One region of the Paenibacillus sp. P4_A7 genome, then DNA from elsewhere that is predicted to be linked to it. Evidence: riboswitches for the same ligand, from Rfam matches in the RefSeq annotation. Region 1 holds a riboswitch; each other region holds the start of a gene.
What was found. Region 1 has a riboswitch for cyclic di-GMP ahead of AC1DWN_RS00235 (S-layer homology domain-containing protein). Riboswitches for the same ligand answer to the same signal wherever they lie in the genome.
Positions count from the first base shown of each region.

Region 2: it holds a riboswitch for cyclic di-GMP, as region 1 does, so the genes downstream of both, AC1DWN_RS04660 (anti-repressor SinI family protein) here and AC1DWN_RS00235 (S-layer homology domain-containing protein) in region 1, are expected to answer to the same signal.
Region 3: it holds a riboswitch for cyclic di-GMP, as region 1 does, so the genes downstream of both, AC1DWN_RS09810 (SpaA isopeptide-forming pilin-related protein) here and AC1DWN_RS00235 (S-layer homology domain-containing protein) in region 1, are expected to answer to the same signal.

Region 1 is NZ_JBFUHJ010000001.1:57,630-63,398, reverse strand. Features, by position in the region: gene AC1DWN_RS00245 (transglutaminase-like domain-containing protein) at 1-222, shown strand, start outside; gene guaA (glutamine-hydrolyzing GMP synthase) at 1,293-2,831, shown strand; cyclic di-GMP riboswitch class I at 3,322-3,414, shown strand; gene AC1DWN_RS00235 (S-layer homology domain-containing protein) at 3,455-5,440, shown strand; gene AC1DWN_RS00230 (RHS repeat-associated core domain-containing protein) at 5,433-5,769, shown strand, end outside.
Region 2 is NZ_JBFUHJ010000016.1:43,088-48,856, reverse strand. Features, by position in the region: gene AC1DWN_RS04675 (hypothetical protein) at 769-1,101, shown strand; gene AC1DWN_RS04670 (hypothetical protein) at 1,130-1,402, shown strand; gene AC1DWN_RS04665 (GNAT family N-acetyltransferase) at 1,339-1,515, shown strand; cyclic di-GMP riboswitch class II at 1,999-2,081, shown strand; gene AC1DWN_RS04660 (anti-repressor SinI family protein) at 2,098-2,259, shown strand; gene AC1DWN_RS04655 (helix-turn-helix domain-containing protein) at 2,274-2,603, opposite strand; gene AC1DWN_RS04650 (hypothetical protein) at 3,435-3,614, shown strand; gene AC1DWN_RS04645 (cache domain-containing protein) at 3,899-5,769, shown strand, end outside.
Region 3 is NZ_JBFUHJ010000049.1:11,607-17,375, forward strand. Features, by position in the region: gene AC1DWN_RS09795 (hypothetical protein) at 19-588, shown strand; partial or broken gene AC1DWN_RS09800 (transposase) at 589-1,047, shown strand; gene AC1DWN_RS09805 (IS4 family transposase) at 1,420-2,742, shown strand; gene AC1DWN_RS09810 (SpaA isopeptide-forming pilin-related protein) at 2,899-4,452, opposite strand; cyclic di-GMP riboswitch class II at 4,485-4,565, opposite strand; gene AC1DWN_RS09815 (hypothetical protein) at 4,820-5,281, shown strand.

The DNA of each region.
Region 1 (5,769 bases):
GAGTACGCTGCCGCAGCACAACCCGCGCTTGCATTGGAACAGCAGGAAGCGCTGCATCGACTGACAGGCTGGTTAGAAGAAGCACAGTTTAGCGGGCAGGGCAGTTGGCCTGGAGCTCCGTCACCAGCCGATTTGCAACAGGTATTGAGACACCTAAGTACAACGGCGAAAGCAAAGCATCCAACTAAAGAAGCTGGTATTAGGTTAGCCAAATCCAAATAAAAAAATGTATAAATGGCCCAGCTCCAAAATCACTAGATTACATGTATCCCTGTACGAACGGGACTGGGCATCCTCGTTACTTTTGATCTTTTTCAACGAAAATAAAAGGGCGGCGAACCAAACAGTTGATACTTCCGCTCTTCCATGTTTTTCATTCTGGCTGTATAGATATCATCAGTAATCCAAACATCTGATGCTTCGATCCTTCAATGTTTTGAATTTTGAATGGATATTGTACAATCAAACACTGATAATTCCAGCTTTCCATGTGTTTGAATGGAAAAGATCCAATCAAATGGGCAGCTAAAAGCTCTTTATCAGCGAAACTGACAATTAGATTGGATGAAATACAGTCAAAGGTTGATTACACCGTTTTAAATTGGATTTGATTGGATGAAATACAGTCAAATACAGAAATTCGACAACTGAAGCTTTCCTCTTTGTGCGCCAACCGCTGATTTCAGTGTTGAGCCTTATCATGATCGGAAGAAATGAATCCACTATATACCGAAAAAAGGATTAAAGGGAGGGGTTCTCTAGTTCTCTTATTTTCTTATTCCTTATTCCTTATTTCTTATTCCTTATTCCTTATTCCTTATTCCTTGTTCTTTGTTCCCTCGTTTTAATATTTCTCTTTATCGTGTCCATTATTATTCATGAAATAATCACCAGCTAAGCGTTATCATCAATTTACTTTATTTCGTAGCAGAATTAGGGTAGGCTACAGCCCATTCCATTCCAATTTCATTCCGCTACTGATACTTTATTTTTTTAATTTGCTGCTAACAGCGACTATATAGCTGACTTTCGACGGATGATTTAATTTAATGTAGCCAAGATTAAGATCACTCCCAGCAAAAAACTGCAAAAACCTTCCCCAACTCACACCTATCCTCTCCAATTTTATACAAATAAGTTTCATTTAAAATGAGTTATGATCCCCGTTAAACGCTTACATTTCATCACTTCACCTTAATTTTACAAGAACACTCTAAATCAAAGTGCGTTCGCCTTGACTCTCCTAAACCGCCTTATATATAATTACTACATCTATCAAGGGAGGCTCGGTAATGACTAAGCAAAATGAAATCATCGTTGTTCTTGATTTTGGAGGACAATACAACCAACTAATTGCACGCCGTATTCGTGATTTAGGCGTATATAGCGAGCTATTGCCTTATAACACGCCGGTTGAACGGATTCGCGAACTACAACCGAAAGGTATCGTATTCTCGGGTGGACCCGCAAGCGTTTATGAAGAAAATTCACCGCTTGTAGATCCGGCTATATACGATTTGAACATTCCAATTTTCGGTATTTGCTACGGTATGCAGCTCATGTCGTTTCAACTGAAAGGTAAAGTTGAGCGCGCTGGTAAACGTGAATACGGTAAAGCGGAAGTAGAATTTGTAGACGATAATCATATATCGTTTGGTCTCGACAAGGTTCAAACCGTATGGATGAGTCATGGTGACCACGTAGTTGAACTGCCTGAGGGTTTCCAAGTTACAGCTAGCACGGAGCATGCTCCAGTAGCAGCAATGAGTGATATGGAGCGTAAGTTCTACGCCGTACAATTCCACCCGGAAGTGCGTCACTCTGAATTCGGTAACGAAATGATTCGGAACTTCCTTTACAACATTTGTGATTGCGACGGCAATTGGACGATGGAGTCGTTCATCGAAGATGCGATCCGTGATATTCGTAATGAAGTTGGCGACAAAAAAGTACTATGCGCGCTTTCTGGGGGCGTAGATTCTTCAGTTGTAGCGATCCTTCTACACAAAGCGATTGGCGATCAGCTTACTTGTATGTTCATCGACCATAATCTTCTTCGCAAAGGCGAAGCGGACAGCGTAATGGATACATTCGTTGGCAAATTCGATATGAAGGTTGTCAAAATCGATGCGCGCGAACGCTTCATGAGCAAGCTTAAGGGTGTAGATGATCCCGAGCAAAAACGTAAAATTATCGGCAACGAGTTCATTTACGTGTTCCAAGAAGAATCCGATAAATTCGAAAACTTTGAATTTTTGGCACAAGGTACGCTGTATACAGATATCGTTGAGAGCGGCACTGCTACAGCACAAACCATTAAATCGCATCATAATGTCGGCGGCTTGCCTGAAGACATTAAGTTCAAGCTCGTTGAGCCACTTAAAGCATTATTCAAAGACGAGGTTCGTAAAGTCGGCGAAGAGTGCGGCTTGCCTGCAGCGATAGTATGGCGTCAGCCTTTCCCAGGCCCGGGTCTTGCTATCCGTGTTCTTGGCGAAGTAACAGAGGACAAGCTTCACATCGTGCGCGAGTCCGATGCTATCCTTCATGAAGAAATTGCTAAAGCCGGTCTTGACCGTGAAATTTGGCAGTACTTTACAGCGCTTCCGAACATGAAGAGCGTAGGAGTAATGGGCGATGCTCGTACTTACTCATACACTGTCGGCATCCGTGCCGTAACTTCAATCGACGGTATGACAGCTGACTGGGCACGTATCCCGTGGGATGTGCTTGAGAAAATTTCGGTTCGTATCGTAAACGAAGTAGACAACGTTAACCGTATCGTCTACGATGTTACGTCCAAGCCGCCAGCTACCATCGAGTGGGAATAACCGCATAAAACTCGTACTGCATCCTTACCACGCATGACTTGCCAAGCTTGTACTACATGCGTACCATGCATAATGTACTTCAAACTCAAAAACGCCTTTCCACCGGCTTAACAGCCGAATCGGGAAGGCGTTTTATTTGTATTTTCTTACATATGTATTTTGGATTATAAAGTATGATTGAGATACATTCAAAAAGTTGTTTTTACTCGATTCGGAAGCTAACTATTCCAGCCCTTTACTGTAAAACAGTAAAGGGCTGTTCATCGATTTTGGGACCCTTAGCGCCTCTGATTACTATACTATATTCAGCATAGGGACAAGGCTCAAGGTGATCAATTACATGAGCAGATGTTTTGTTAGTGAGACGGCATATTACTCTAGTTCCAAAATAATGATTGTCACATTTTGTAACTCTATGTATAATTCTGGTTGGGCATAGACGGAAAGAACTATGTAAGTCATTAAAATAGTAGATTTGAACTAACCAAGCATTAATAAAAGGCAAACCCGTACGAAAGTCGGGGACGCAAAGCCACGGGTCTTACGTCATGTATGTTCATGATCTGACAGCCGGGTTGCTTAAAGGGCTTGGTCTATTTATTTTTCAGGGGAGGAAAATTAGGATGAGCAGAAAGTGGAAAGCGTTTAAATGTCTCATTATGTTGGGATTGTTGGGGGGATTGCTGCTGCCATCAGGGCAAGAAGCTTATGCGGAGACCGTGTACACGTATAAGGATGAGACATCTTCCTTCGACATAACCGGCGGTTCCGTACGTCTAAAGGGGGAGCATGTCGTATGGCGTGATCGTAATCGGGTTTATTATGGCAATACGAAAACCGGGCAAACGACGGCCATCACTAATCATGGGAAACCGACTGATTCACCTGCTATTGGTATCAACAGGCAGGGGGAGGTCGTTCTCGTATGGGCAGATAAGAGGGATCAAAACGAAGGTGTCGGGAACTTGAACTGGGATATTTACAGCTATAATTTGAGCACGAAAACAGAGACGAAGCTGAATAATACGATCGGCCAGCACCGAATTCCTTCCATCGACGGGAACAATATTGTCTGGCAGACCAATCCAAAATATGAGATGCATCAATACGACATGGAGACCGGCGTGTTGACAGACTTGGGAGGCGGAAGGGATCCGGTCGTCGGAAACGGACGCATCATCTATAAAGGGTATTCGGATGGAGGCTTGTATGAATATACGATTTCGTCTCAAACGCATAAGAAAATTCTAGACTTGCCGTATTCCCAGTACGTGGAGCGATTTGTCTTCAATGGTGAAGAGATTTTGTGGAAGCAGAAAGATTTAGATAACCTCGGAAAATACACGTTCATTGATCTAGGTGATAACGATCCGCGGCCTGTCGATCTGACCTTACCGGCCAAGCCGAGCGTCGAATATAGCGAAATGAGTATCTCGAACGGGACGGCCATCTGGTTGGAAGCATCCGGGAGCTCGGCAGTCATGAAGGGTGCAGACTTGACTAGTGGTTCTATTTACTCCTTAGGCGTGACCAAGCCTTCGCAATTCATCGGATTTAATGGGCAAGAACTTGCCCTTGTCAACAATGGGAAACTGGCGGAACGTACCATCATCCAAACGGAAGCCAATCCATCGAACCCAGACGTCATTCCGAATCAGGAAGGGACTGTCATCGGTTCAGACGGCGGTATCGTGTCGTCCAATCAAGAGGCATCGTTGAAGTTTGAACAAGGAACCTTCGAAGCGGATACCCGGATCGTATTGGAGGAAAGCATGGAAACGGCCCTGTTCAATGGTAAACCGGCCCAGGGCATGACTTGGGCGGGTATCGGCTGGAAGTGGACGACTGAATCGGAGCTAAAGAAGCCAGCCACGTTGACCTTCGAATTGGAACACGCCTTCGAGACAGTTGATTCAGCCAATCGGACAGGTATTTACCGTTATGTGGAATCCGATCGTAAATGGGTTTATGCAGGGGGAACGGTCGATTCGGCATGGCGCACTGTCCGCGCTAGTGTAATGACTCCGGGCTTATACGCTCTCTTTACCTATTCCCCTTCTTTTAAAGATATGAACGGCCACTGGGCGCAATCGGAAGTGGAAGTACTGGCTTCCAGATGGATCGTGGATGGGATGCAGACGGGGAACTTTGAACCCAAGCAATCTGTAACACGCGCCGAGTTCGCCAAGATGCTGGTCGAGGCGGCAGGGTTGAAGTCCGGACAAGCAGATGCCGGATCGTTCCGTGACGTGCCGGATACACATTGGGCCTCTCCGTGGATTGAGCAGGCAGCCGCCGCGGGATGGGTTAAAGGCTTTGAAGGCAGTCTATTCAAGCCGAGTGCCGTCATTACCCGCGAACAAATGATGGTCATGCTGGTTAATGCTGCTCGTTTGCAGAAGGAAGAAGCAACAGATGAGCTCTCGGGTTACACCGATTCTAGCCGCGTGAGTTCATGGGCTAAGCCGTCTGTTGAAGCTGCGATCAAGAGCGGTATCGTACAGGGGAATGGGAGCCGGTTGAATCCCGGCGGAACGAGCACGCGTGCTGAAGCTGCGGTGGTCATCTACAGGTGGCTGGCGATGAAAGGAGAGATCGTGAATGAGTAAGGAGATCAAGAGTAAACGTATGAAACGGAGATGGGGTCAAATCGGGAAGTCTATGCTTGCGTCTATCGTGCTATTGACGGGGCTTCCAATGCTGCCGAATGCGAATTTGCCGCGTGCACATGCGGATACATTGCTGCAGATCAATCCTAAATCGCTCAGCTCGGTATATAAAGGACAGACACAGGTGAATTTCAGATTCGATGATCCGGATCAGAATAGTGAAACGCAGGATGAACATGATACAGAGATCCGACTGGAGCGCAGCGGCTCCGTCATAGCCACGTTAGACACGGGTAAGTATCCAACCGAAACGAACAATATTTATACCT
Region 2 (5,769 bases), on a different contig from region 1:
TTTAGGGCTATGACCCGTTGCGTACTTCCATCGTACCGAGGCGCTCGTTTTTTTGCAAAGCGGAAAAATAACGCTCTACAGGAATGCTAACGGGAGACGTTAGTTAAGTGCAAACATTAAAAACAGATTAAACCTCTTATTGGAGCAACCCTAGATGTAATAGGTCTAGTGGGAGGTTTTTTTATGAATTTATGAGAATTGTGGAGACTGTTTGAAGCCGATAAAGGAATACAGGGATTTAGTCCAAGCACACTCAAAGCATATGCTTTCAACTATAGATGTTGTTTCAGACCTTGGCGATCTTGATATTTCGGAGGTCACACTACTACTCCTAAAGGAATATTTGGCAAAGCAATCTGCCCGCTTAAAGCGAAGTAGCTTAGAACATTGAATTCGTTTTGTTCGATCCCTTTTTCCGAGAACGAGCTTTACTTGAGTTCTTATACAGTACCAGCTGTAGAGTTGGAGAGATCGAGAAGGTAAACATCGAGGACCTGAACTGGGAGAACTGCTCTGCAATTGTCAATGGCAAGGGATTAACGCAGAGTAGGTGTACTTCACGACCGAGTGCAAAGTGTGGTTGAAGAAGTATCTGGCAAGCGTGAGGATTCCTGTAAAGCCTCATTCGTAACCGATACGCATCCGACTAGACGAATGGCCATTTCTTACTAACTTTATCATCGGTTCTTTTAGCGTCCTTTGCTTTTAAGTAACGGCGGTATGTCTTTAAAAGGGCGCCATAGTTCAATACAAAAAAGGAGAATAAACTTGGAGAGCAAATTAACTTCTAAACAACAAAAAAGACAGCAAGAGCGTGAAATTATTGACGAGTATCACAAACTGGTAACGGAACAAGCTCTGGAACCCCTGTATCAATCTTTTTTGGATTGGAAATCAGGGGTGTTTCCATATTTCGAACTTACTGAGAAAATCCATCTATTCCATAAGAAGAACCAGGAGATCTACAAGGACTTCGAGTACACAGGTCGTAAAGAACTCATTCTTCTTGCCAAAATGAAATTGGGCCGATTAACTGAGGATGATATTATAGAAAATAAATGGCTTCTGGAACGATGGGGATATGAGGACGAAAATGATTAGATGATTGTAATGGAGTTAGCCTTTCAGTATGGCTGTTGTTGAGAACAATTGGGAAGAAGCATTTGAACTATCAGTACACGAAAGTCAAAAATCTTTTGTTCCAAATATTGCAGAATCACTAGCGTTTGCTTTTATAGAACCTTGGGATGAGGCTTTAGACCCGTATGTTTTGTATGAAAATAATAAAATTATTGGTGCGTTTTATATTAGCTATACACCAAACAGTGATGATAATTATTGGATTGGTGGATTCAGATTGATAAGGTACTTCAAGGTAAAGGGTATGGAAAACAGTCTTTAAATAAAATTTTTGAATTTATAAAAGAAAAACACCGTAAATGTAGGGTTATATCTTTAACAGTAGAAAAAGAAAACAACAAGCTATCGATTTATATGAGAAGGCGGGGTTTATAAGCCAAAATCAAGAAAATAGCTATCAGCAACCTATATATTCGTCTTCTCAACTGGCAGGATAGTTGAAGAAGGGTAAGATCTATTTTTCTAAGTATTGAATACAGCTGTTATAAGTCCAAGAATTTTGAGTATAACCACATACGCTATAAATGAGGGGATGGTGGACAAGATGTTAAGATCATCTCACATCATTCTCTGCCGTAGCTTAAAGGCGATGTTCCTGCATCGCCCTTTTTTAATGTGAGTAAAATAAAGAAATCAGTCGAAAATACCATAATTGAAGTCCTCATGTTTGTTCAACGGGCAGGAAAGTTAAAAGAACTATCCCAAGTCAAGTGAATTAGTAAGACAAGTAAAAAAGCATTATGTGACCTTTACAACCATTTCGACAAAGAATGTAATAATCTATCATTTTTGTGAGACATGAAGCGATAACATGCGTAAAAGAGCTGATTTATAATAGATAAAGAAATCAAATGAAGCAGCAAAAGGGAGACGTTGAAATGCGATTAGTATCTGGGCACCTTAACCGCAAGGAGTCAGTGGTGCAACCGTCCCAGAATGAATGGGGGACATAGGATTATGGGACTTGTAAAATCAGAGGATAATCAGGACTTGGATTTGGAATGGGTAGCCCTAATAAAAAGCGCTCGATCAATGGGGTTTACGAAAGAAGACGTGCGTAAAGTTTTTCTGTGCCTTCAGGAAAGTGATAAGGATGACACTCAAGAAACGGCTGTTTAATAACAAATAAAACGTTATTCGCGCTTGATTTTCCACTTGTTAAATTCCAAAAATTCTTTAAACTGATCCTTGCTGACACCAGAGGCCACAGCCTCTCTTACCAATTCGGACCATTCATGTTCAAGATGATCAACCTTTTGCTCAGACTGGTCGATATTCAAAAATTCTTCAACTGTAACCTTCAATACAGCGCTTACCTTTTCGAGAAACTGAATCGAAGGATTTTGTTGAAGCCCTCGTTCAATGGAGCTTAAATAAGATTTCGCGACACCGGCTCTTTTGGAGAGTTCGGTCAGTGATAAGCCATTTCTCTTGCGTAGCATCTTAATACGTTCTCCGATCATTGCAACCCCCTCCTTCCTCACATCATTGTTGACTACTCTCTATTAAACGAACATTAAGAAACCGCTTGACACAATATAAGTGGATGATTCGAAATAGCAGAAAATATTTCTATGCTATATGATTCGTAGAGACCTGAGTGAATAAGGGTGCCACAGTGGTATTTTCATATTCTCTGTCAGAAGAAAATAAAGTCTTAGCCAAAAATTAAGTGTTAGACTGACGTGCTTCATTAAGCTAACGGGCAGGATAGCGTGGTGTTTAGGGGGTTCACTTTGTTAAACTGGAAGGATATTGAAACTCCCTAAACGAATTATTTAACGAGTACATTTGTTTGTTAATCAGTTACAGAATAACTCTTAAAGGTTGGGGATGTGAGAGTAAAGATATTGCAAATTACATGACAAGGAGCTACAACTTCATTTTCGAATATATACCTGAGAGCAATAATCGTTCGGGTTATTATTTTGGTCTCGTAGAAGAACTTCCTGGATGTCATGCTTTTGCTACAACAATGGCCAAAATGTTGAAAGAAATAGAAGTTGTCAAAAAAGAGTATTCGAATCACGGCTTAAAAACAAGGAATTTATACCCGGGCCTGACGATATGAGTCAACGCCGCCCATCCCATCTGAGAATTCAAATTAGGGGAGTGGGTATCGACACAACAGATGAATGATTTTGTCGTTATTAAATTAACGAGGAACGTTAGTTCCATAACAACAGGACGAGACAGCCAGCATAGAACGGCAGCCTCGTTGAGCTAACGGGCTGGATAACATGGAAGTATCTTGAATTAGTAATAAGCACTCATTTACTTTCGAGGTGACCAATATGGCAATTGGTGAATATCAATTTATTCTGTTTCCAATGGGGAACGTTTCGAATTTCTCGGAAGATGGTATAGAGTTTGTAGGACAAAATAAATTTAGTTTTTATCAAGCAGTAGAAGTGCTCGAAAAGTCAGCCCATATAAAGAATGACCCTACTTTGAAATCATGGAATTCTTTTTAAAGATGGATGTTATTTTCTTTTTTTTTGCTGCAAATATCGTCAGCCTTTCCGCTAACCGCGCAGTTTAAAAGAGAAAACATTTTGCGGTGCAAATATACGACGTTTTCGACCTTTGGTTATGAAACCAGTTTCTACAACAGAGGTTAGGTGTTACATAACCAATTAACCAGGTCCGTACGATTTTGATATATATTGACCCAGGCCTATATAAACGCGACACAAAATAATATAGTTATAAATGAAAACGAATACAAATCCGCACGGTGAATGGAGAAGGGAAAAACATGCGGCCATTGCTAACAAGAAATTACGTGCGCTTGTATCTGTGGATAGGCATCATATTCACCGTAGCTATTCTATTATTTTCTATATTCTTATCCAACCAATTTTCCAAGTACGCCGATAACCAAATGAATTTGTTCCATAAGAACAAATTGGCGCAGACCGCGAGCCGGACGGAATTCATTCTGGATAAATTGAAGTCCTACGGTTTGCACATGTACGACGATCCCGTTCTTCAGGAATGGTTTTCGGCAAAACGGTCGCCCATCACCGATATGGAACTGCTGAACACGATCACAGAATATATGTCGACGGAACCTTTTATTCAGAGGGTTTATTTAATCAGCCTGCTGGATCGCCGGGTCATGGATTCGCAGGAGGGCGTCATCCCCCTTGACCGCTTCGCGGACTCGGAAATCGTGGACAAAGTGAAGAAAAACCCTCCTTCGCTCCTGCAATTTTTCCGTCATGAAATCGAAGGCCAATCCCACATGTCGCTCATCCTTCCTTCCACGCCTGCGAAAAAGAACGAAAGCGGCTATTTGGTTCTGCTACTGGATAATCGCGCCGTGGAAGAGCAACTGCTGGAGAACAACGAAAACCTCGGCTCAAATATTTTCATTCTGGACGAATCAGGCCAAGTGATGCTGGGCCAACCGACATCTTCGGAGATGTTGACCGAATTGCGCAGGTTGATGGACAAATCGGAATCCGGCGTGCTCAAAATGGACGGAGGCCGGCTGCACGTTAACACCGCGCAAATCACGGCTCAGAACTGGACCCTGTACTCCTTGACGGAAATGAAAGTATTCCGGCGTTTGACCGTGGCGTTCCAGTACAAAATCATCGGCTATTCCTTGATTCTGCTCATTCCGCTGCTGCTGGCGGCGATCTGGAATTCCCAGAGGGCCGTACAGCCGTTCCGAAAACTGGCGGAGCAGCTGCAGCGTAAGCTGAAGGCGGGGGAAGATAACGGCCAGGAGATCTTCGGCGGCGGAGACGATTACGATATCCTGAAAAGCGGAATCGAACTTCTGTCCACGCGCATGGACCGGCTCAGCCAATCGATGAGAAGCCACCACAACCTGGTGAAGGACGAGTTCCTCCGGCAATGGCTTCTCCAGGGGAGAATGGATAATACGCTGAGGGACGCGCTTGTCCGCGAACCGGAACTTCTGCGGTATTCGGAAATTTTCCTCGTAGTTTGCAAGATGGACGATTACCCGAGCATTACCGAGAAATACGACTTCGCTTCGAGACAGTTGCTAAAATACGCGATGGGGAACATTGCCGCGGAATTGTTCGCCGAACAAGGCGGAGCCTTGGAAACCGTCGATATGGCGGGCGATCACGTCGTATTCCTGCTCGGGACGAATCAGGATATACCATCGATCAAGTCCACGCTGAAATCCATAAAGCAGCAGATCAAAACCCATCAGAGGCTCCAGGTGACGATCGCCATGACGGGCAGGCAGCGGATCCATGACGACCTGCGTTCCGTCTACGATTTCGCGCTGGAACTCTGCCTGCTCAAATTCATCAGCGGCGAAGATAAAACTTACACGGAAGAGGATTACGAGGTTTACCTGGAAATGCAGCTGCCCTACTCCGAACTGAAGGGCCTAGACAGGCTTCCCGCGCTCATCAAGTCCGGCAAAAAGGACCAGGTGGCCGGGTTGCTGCAGGACTTGTTCACGCAAATGAAGGCCCTGAAATATTCGGAATCCAAAATCCAGCTGACGGTCCTGTTATTCTCGCTCGTCAAAGAGTTCAACAGCCTCTCCTCCCTGCAGGACGTAGAAGGCATTGGAATACAGCTCGACCGGTTCACGACCCTGGACGATCTGCACCGCTGGCTGAAGCAGGAGCTGTT
Region 3 (5,769 bases), on a different contig from region 1:
ATGATAGGTGATTTCCCAATGAAAGCGTTACAGAAACCAAAGTTCAAAGATTTATCACACGGAGAATGCGCAGGGGCTCCCATCCTAAAAACATTATGGGGTCGCTTTGACTTCTCGCTGCTCTTAACCCAGTCTGGCATATTCAAACGTTGCGGTGCTCCTTCGTGGTTAATTTGTTTTCTCTATGTAATCGGGCTGGTTTCAAACTGCTCATTGGTTAACCAAATTGCAGATTTAGCTGAAAGGGACGCATTACTGAAAATCATGTTTAAGTCATGGAAGCTTGCGCAGTATACGTTGAGTCGGTTTTTCTCGGCACAATATGCTTGGAAAACCTTTGTCAGAAAACGCGTAGAGCGATTGCAACAAGAGTCCGAAACCCGTTTGCAAGAAGGGGATGTTGTGAATCTGGATGATACTCACAGTGTTCACCCCTATGCTAAAAAGCTCCCCTTTCTAAGTTGGCTTTATGACCATTCGACTAAGCACTATGTTTGGGCTATGAATCGTGTGGTCATCCAGGCTGTTCTAAAGAATGGATTAGCGTATCCACTTTTCTACAGTGTTTGGCACAAACCAGAGTTCTAGACGCACTTGATGCGCAATATATTGGATGCTACGCCTAAGTCACTTCGAGACGAGGTGAAGGCACATGTTCGCGCTATCTATGAAGCGGCGGATGTCAAGATTGCGCGTTTACTTTTAAAGCAGACGATGAGTCACTTTGAACAGACAGCGTCCAAAGCCATGATCGTGTTAGAGAATGGCTTTGATGACGCGACAGCAATTCTAGATCTGCCAGCTCCCTGCCGAGTTCGCACACGTACGACTAATATAGTAGAGCGCCTAAACTCCGAGATTAGACGTAGAGAAATCGCGATACATATTTTTCCAAACCGGGACTCTGTCATTAGACTTCTCGGTGCATTGCTAATGGAGATGGATGAAAAATGGTCGGTCGAAAAGAAGTATTTGGAGATGAAAGGCTACCATGAATGGCGCAAACGTGCTGTAAAAACAACCAATAAAGCTACACCTATTAAATAGATAATCTTATCGAGGATTTTACACACAAATATGGACTTGACCATAAATGATGATGACTTACAGTATCTAGTCGGAAAGCAATTTAAATTGTTTGCTTTACAACAAAACACCCTTTGTTTGGTGAAATGAGAGTAACGAGCAATCATTTCCAAACAGAAAGGTGAACATGGTTGTCAAATCGGACATTAACAGTACATGGGGCACCCTAATAGGCAATGTCATTAAGTTAAGGCGCAGAGCCAGATATCAAGAAAAAGAGCAGGTTATCGAAAAGATAGCCCGCTCTTTTTTTGCGCGAAAATAAAAAAAGACTTGACAAGCAGTTGAAGATGTGTGGCGTAGCCCCTTGAAAAAAACGAGGAGGTTTCGCCAATGAATGAGTACGCGAATTCGCTAAAAGTAACGCTGACATCCCTCATACGAGAAATGTCATCCGCACCAGCACCCTATGTCAAAAATCCTGAAAAAGATTTTACCCGAAAGAAAAAGTTGCCTTTTGAAACGGTTATGCAACTCCTGATCTCAATGGGTGGCAACAGCCTATATAAAGAACTCTTGGAATCGCAAGGCTATGACGTAAACACGGCGACGACGTCTGCTTTTGTTCAGCAAAGGAATAAAATCCTGCCGTCTGCTGTGGAATTCTTGTTTCACGCATTTACAGAGTCGTATACGGATATCAAGGACTACCGGGGGTATCGATTACTTGCCATTGACGGTTCGGATTTAAATATCGCAACAGACCCTGCGGACAAGGACACCTATTTTCAAAGTCAACCGAACACAAAAGGCTTTAACCTCCTGCATTTGAATGCAGCCTATGACCTCTGCAACCGACTTTACCTGGATGCCATTGTCCAGCCACGAAGGTTGTGCAACGAGGGACGGGCGCTAGCGGCTATGGTCGATCGTTCCCCCATCAAAGGCAAAACCATTGTTACGGCCGATCGAGGTTATGAAAGTTACAACAATTTTGCGCATGTTGAGCGCAAAGGGTGGAACTACGTCATACGGGTCAAGGATTTGGATTCTAATGGCATTCTTTCGGGCTTGCGTTTGCCCTCTAGCGGGGAGTTTGATCGTGACATTCATCTGACACTCACCAAAAAGCAAACCAAAGAGGTCAAGGCTCATCCCGAGATATACAGGTTTGTCCCTTCCACGTCTACCTTTGATTTTTTGGATGTGCAGGAGAACTTGTTTTACCCGATTTCCTTTCGGGTTGTTCGTTTTGTCCTGCCGAATGGCGCTTATGAAACCGTCATTACAAATCTTTCTGCCACTGATTTTCCGCCGGATGAAATCAGATCCATTTATAACATGCGATGGGGCATTGAAACCTCGTTCAGGGCATTAAAGTACACCGTTGGTCTGACGAATTTTCACGCAAAGAAGCAAGAGTCCATCATCCAAGAGATTTTCGCAAGAATGATCATGTACAATTTCGCTGAAATGATGACCTCGCACGTCGTCATTTCACAAATGGATAAACAGCACCCCTACCAAGTCAACTTCACGGTCGCCGTTTACGTTTGTAGACATTTCCTGCGCTCATGGGATGATGAACCCCCGCCCGATGTTGAAGCGCTGATTCGAAAAAACATTTTGCCGATTCGACCCATTCGCCCAGGGCAGAAGAATACGCGCAAAATCCGTTCGAAATCAACAGTTAGCTTCGTTTACAGAGTAGCATAGTTCAGTTCACATGAACATTTTTTTAAGTGGATATTCCATCCGCTTTGTTTGCTGTTCGTTTTTTTCTTTGCTTGCAACAAAAAACAAACGGCACAGGGATTTTCCCATGCCGTTTTGTATTCCATTTTTATCCCCGGTCTTGTCTTTGAGCTTAACTTAATGACATTGCCCTATGAGGTAGTAAGGGAGAGGACTGCTTTCACCTGTTTTTGGCAATGTGCTTAGCGGAACCTCCTCATCATCGATTATCACAGTTGTATCATCAGTAGGTGGCTGTTCATTCTCATCCGTTGATCCTTTGACGACGGTTGTTGGTGATGGTGTAGGTGATGGATCAGTTGTAGCTGATGGAGTAGGTGTTGGTGAAGGTGTGCTCTCAGGTGTAGGCGATGGTGATGTTGTTGTCGTTGCCGTCGGTGTAGGCGATGGTGTTGTCGGTGGTGTCGTCGGCGGTGTCGTCGGTGGTGTTGTCGGCGGTGTRGTAGGTGGTGTTGTCGGCGGTGTCGTCGGCGGTGTCGTCGGTGGTGTTGTCGGTGGTGTTGTCGGTGGTGTTGTCGGTGGTGTTGTCGGTGGTGTTGTCGGTGGTGTCGTCGGTGGTGTTGTCGGCGGTGTTGTCGGCGGTGTTGTCGGCGGTGTTGTAGGTGGTGTTGTCTCTGTTGGACATGGTGTGTTATTGCTTGCTTTTGTTATATTCTTTTCACCCCATGAGACTTTCATATCAAAAGGGCCCTCAATGGCATTTGTTGTGAAAGATATGGATTTATTTTTCAGTACGGTACCGCTGCCGGATTGAAGAGTTCCGATAGCCGCCCATGAGAAAGGCACATCAATATTACTTTCATTTGTTACCGTCCATTCTCGTTGTCCTGAAGGATTGACACAGGCATTTTCTACATTGAGTTTAGGATTGTTGATGACAGTTTTATTCACTGATGAATCATTGGTGACTACAAATTGGGTGCCCTCGGGTAAATTTGTTGTAAAGCCTGGCAATGTAATTTCTTTTAGTTCATATGTGCCGACTGGTAATTTGATGAATTCTAGAATACCATCTTCATTAGTAATGCCTTTTGTGAAAAAGACACCGTTCTTCCATAGCTCAAAGGTAACCCCAGCATGAGGAAGAGATACTTCGGATTCCATATAGAGATATTTATTGATGGTAATCTCTCCACAGCTTCCTTGGTTAACGACTGCTGTCTTATATGAGTCTCCATGACCACCGGTTCCTAATTCCCTTTGTTCTGGTCCGCTATAAACGTCGATTTGGTACGGAGCACATTGGGGCAGGTTAATAGTAACCTCATGCTTTCCAGCTGTATTATATATTTGGGTTATGCCATCAAAAAATATTTGTTTTTCAAGGGGGTGCCCGTTAACGTCTGGAGTTATACCAATAGGGAAACCATACACAGAGAAACTAACTTGCACGCAAGGTTTTATTGTACTGAAATAGGCAGTAGCTGTTCCATCAATATTAATGACTATTCCATTGTCATCTTTATTGTTAGGGAGTTTGGTACCTTGAGGGTGCATTAGTATATCTGTGGATTTAACAGATGGATTTGAGCAGGCGTCGTTAGTATTATTTTGCTCATCGCCTGGAACAGATTCGTCCGCACCTGCTGCCATGACAAGCGAACTTAATGATATCGATAGTATAAGTAAAATAGCAAGCCCTAAAGATAACCTCTTCTTAAATCTTTTCACAATCTCACACTCCCCTTAGATTGGTGGTCGAGTTCTAAGAGGGCCGGTTACACTACTAGCTCCGTATAATCCAAGTGTCCAAATGTAGATTATACATCATCGCTTCCCTAGATATGAAGAATGTACGAAATCCATCTTCTCTCTGCTCCCTTAGCATACGTATATTACATATGCGTGAAGATGTAGTAAAATGATAACATATATTGTAAATTGCTCAAGAGGGTTTATTTGTCGCTTTTTGACTGAAAAAATTAGGTTATTTTTTTGAAGCGGAATAAGCAATTACACATTTTATTATCTTGTCCTTTTACAGGGGAACCACTGGGCGCCTTGTGGCATATAGTGTCACAAAGAGGAGGTGGCCTCGATGTTTGGACTTCTACTTTTGGTGATTGGATGTTATCTATTGGCTGCATTGACGGTGCATCTGGTTTATCGCATTCAGCAAGGACGACTGGAATCCAGTAAGCACTATGTATGGATTGCAGATAGTCGGCAAAAGAATATGGAATGGTATATGCGTTCATTGTTTTCTTTTTCGCGGAGAATGGGGAAGGACGTTCGATTGACGATCGTTGACAGTGGAGTATCCGAGGAAACGCTTGCGATAGTTGAACGATTGGCTAAGGAGAACAATAAAGTGAGGGTATACCCAAGGTTGGTGGAGCCTTTAGCTCAAAAAGAAGATGGTAAGCGCTCACACCTAACACGGACCGATGCTACACAATTGCTATGGTTGCTGCAGGCAGAAGGGTTTGTATCCAGTGCTGACCATGCGGTGCTTGTCGATCTTCATAATCCAGCAGATTTGTCGAAAATGCCGTTCTAGTATATACTATGCGGTAGTTAAATATTTGGAGTGAAGCACACTCAATGACGCCTTTGGCGTTGTTGGGTGTTTTTTTGCGTTTTGGGGGTGTGAGGGAGGGGTGGGTAGGTGAGGGACCGGGCGCCGGGATGTCTTTTGCTGGATTAGAATCGCAAAACACAAAACGCGTAGTACCACATACGAAACACAAAACACAAAACACATTAATTAGTGAGGTTACTCAATAAATTGTGAGACTAATCTCACTAATAGCAGTGGTTTGGGGTATTTATTTGGGTTTAGTGAGTCAAACCTCACTCCCCATGAGGAAAGTCTCATCGCCAGTGAGGTTTGCCTCACTAAATAATAATGGGAGAAATAGAAGCGTTGAGAATTGTGAGGGGAACCTCAAACTTATTGAGATAATCCTCACTAAAGAGAGGCTTTTGCTAAATAAGGGCTACTTTTAAGACAACAAATTGTGACTAGTGTGTTTTTAGTAGGAGTGG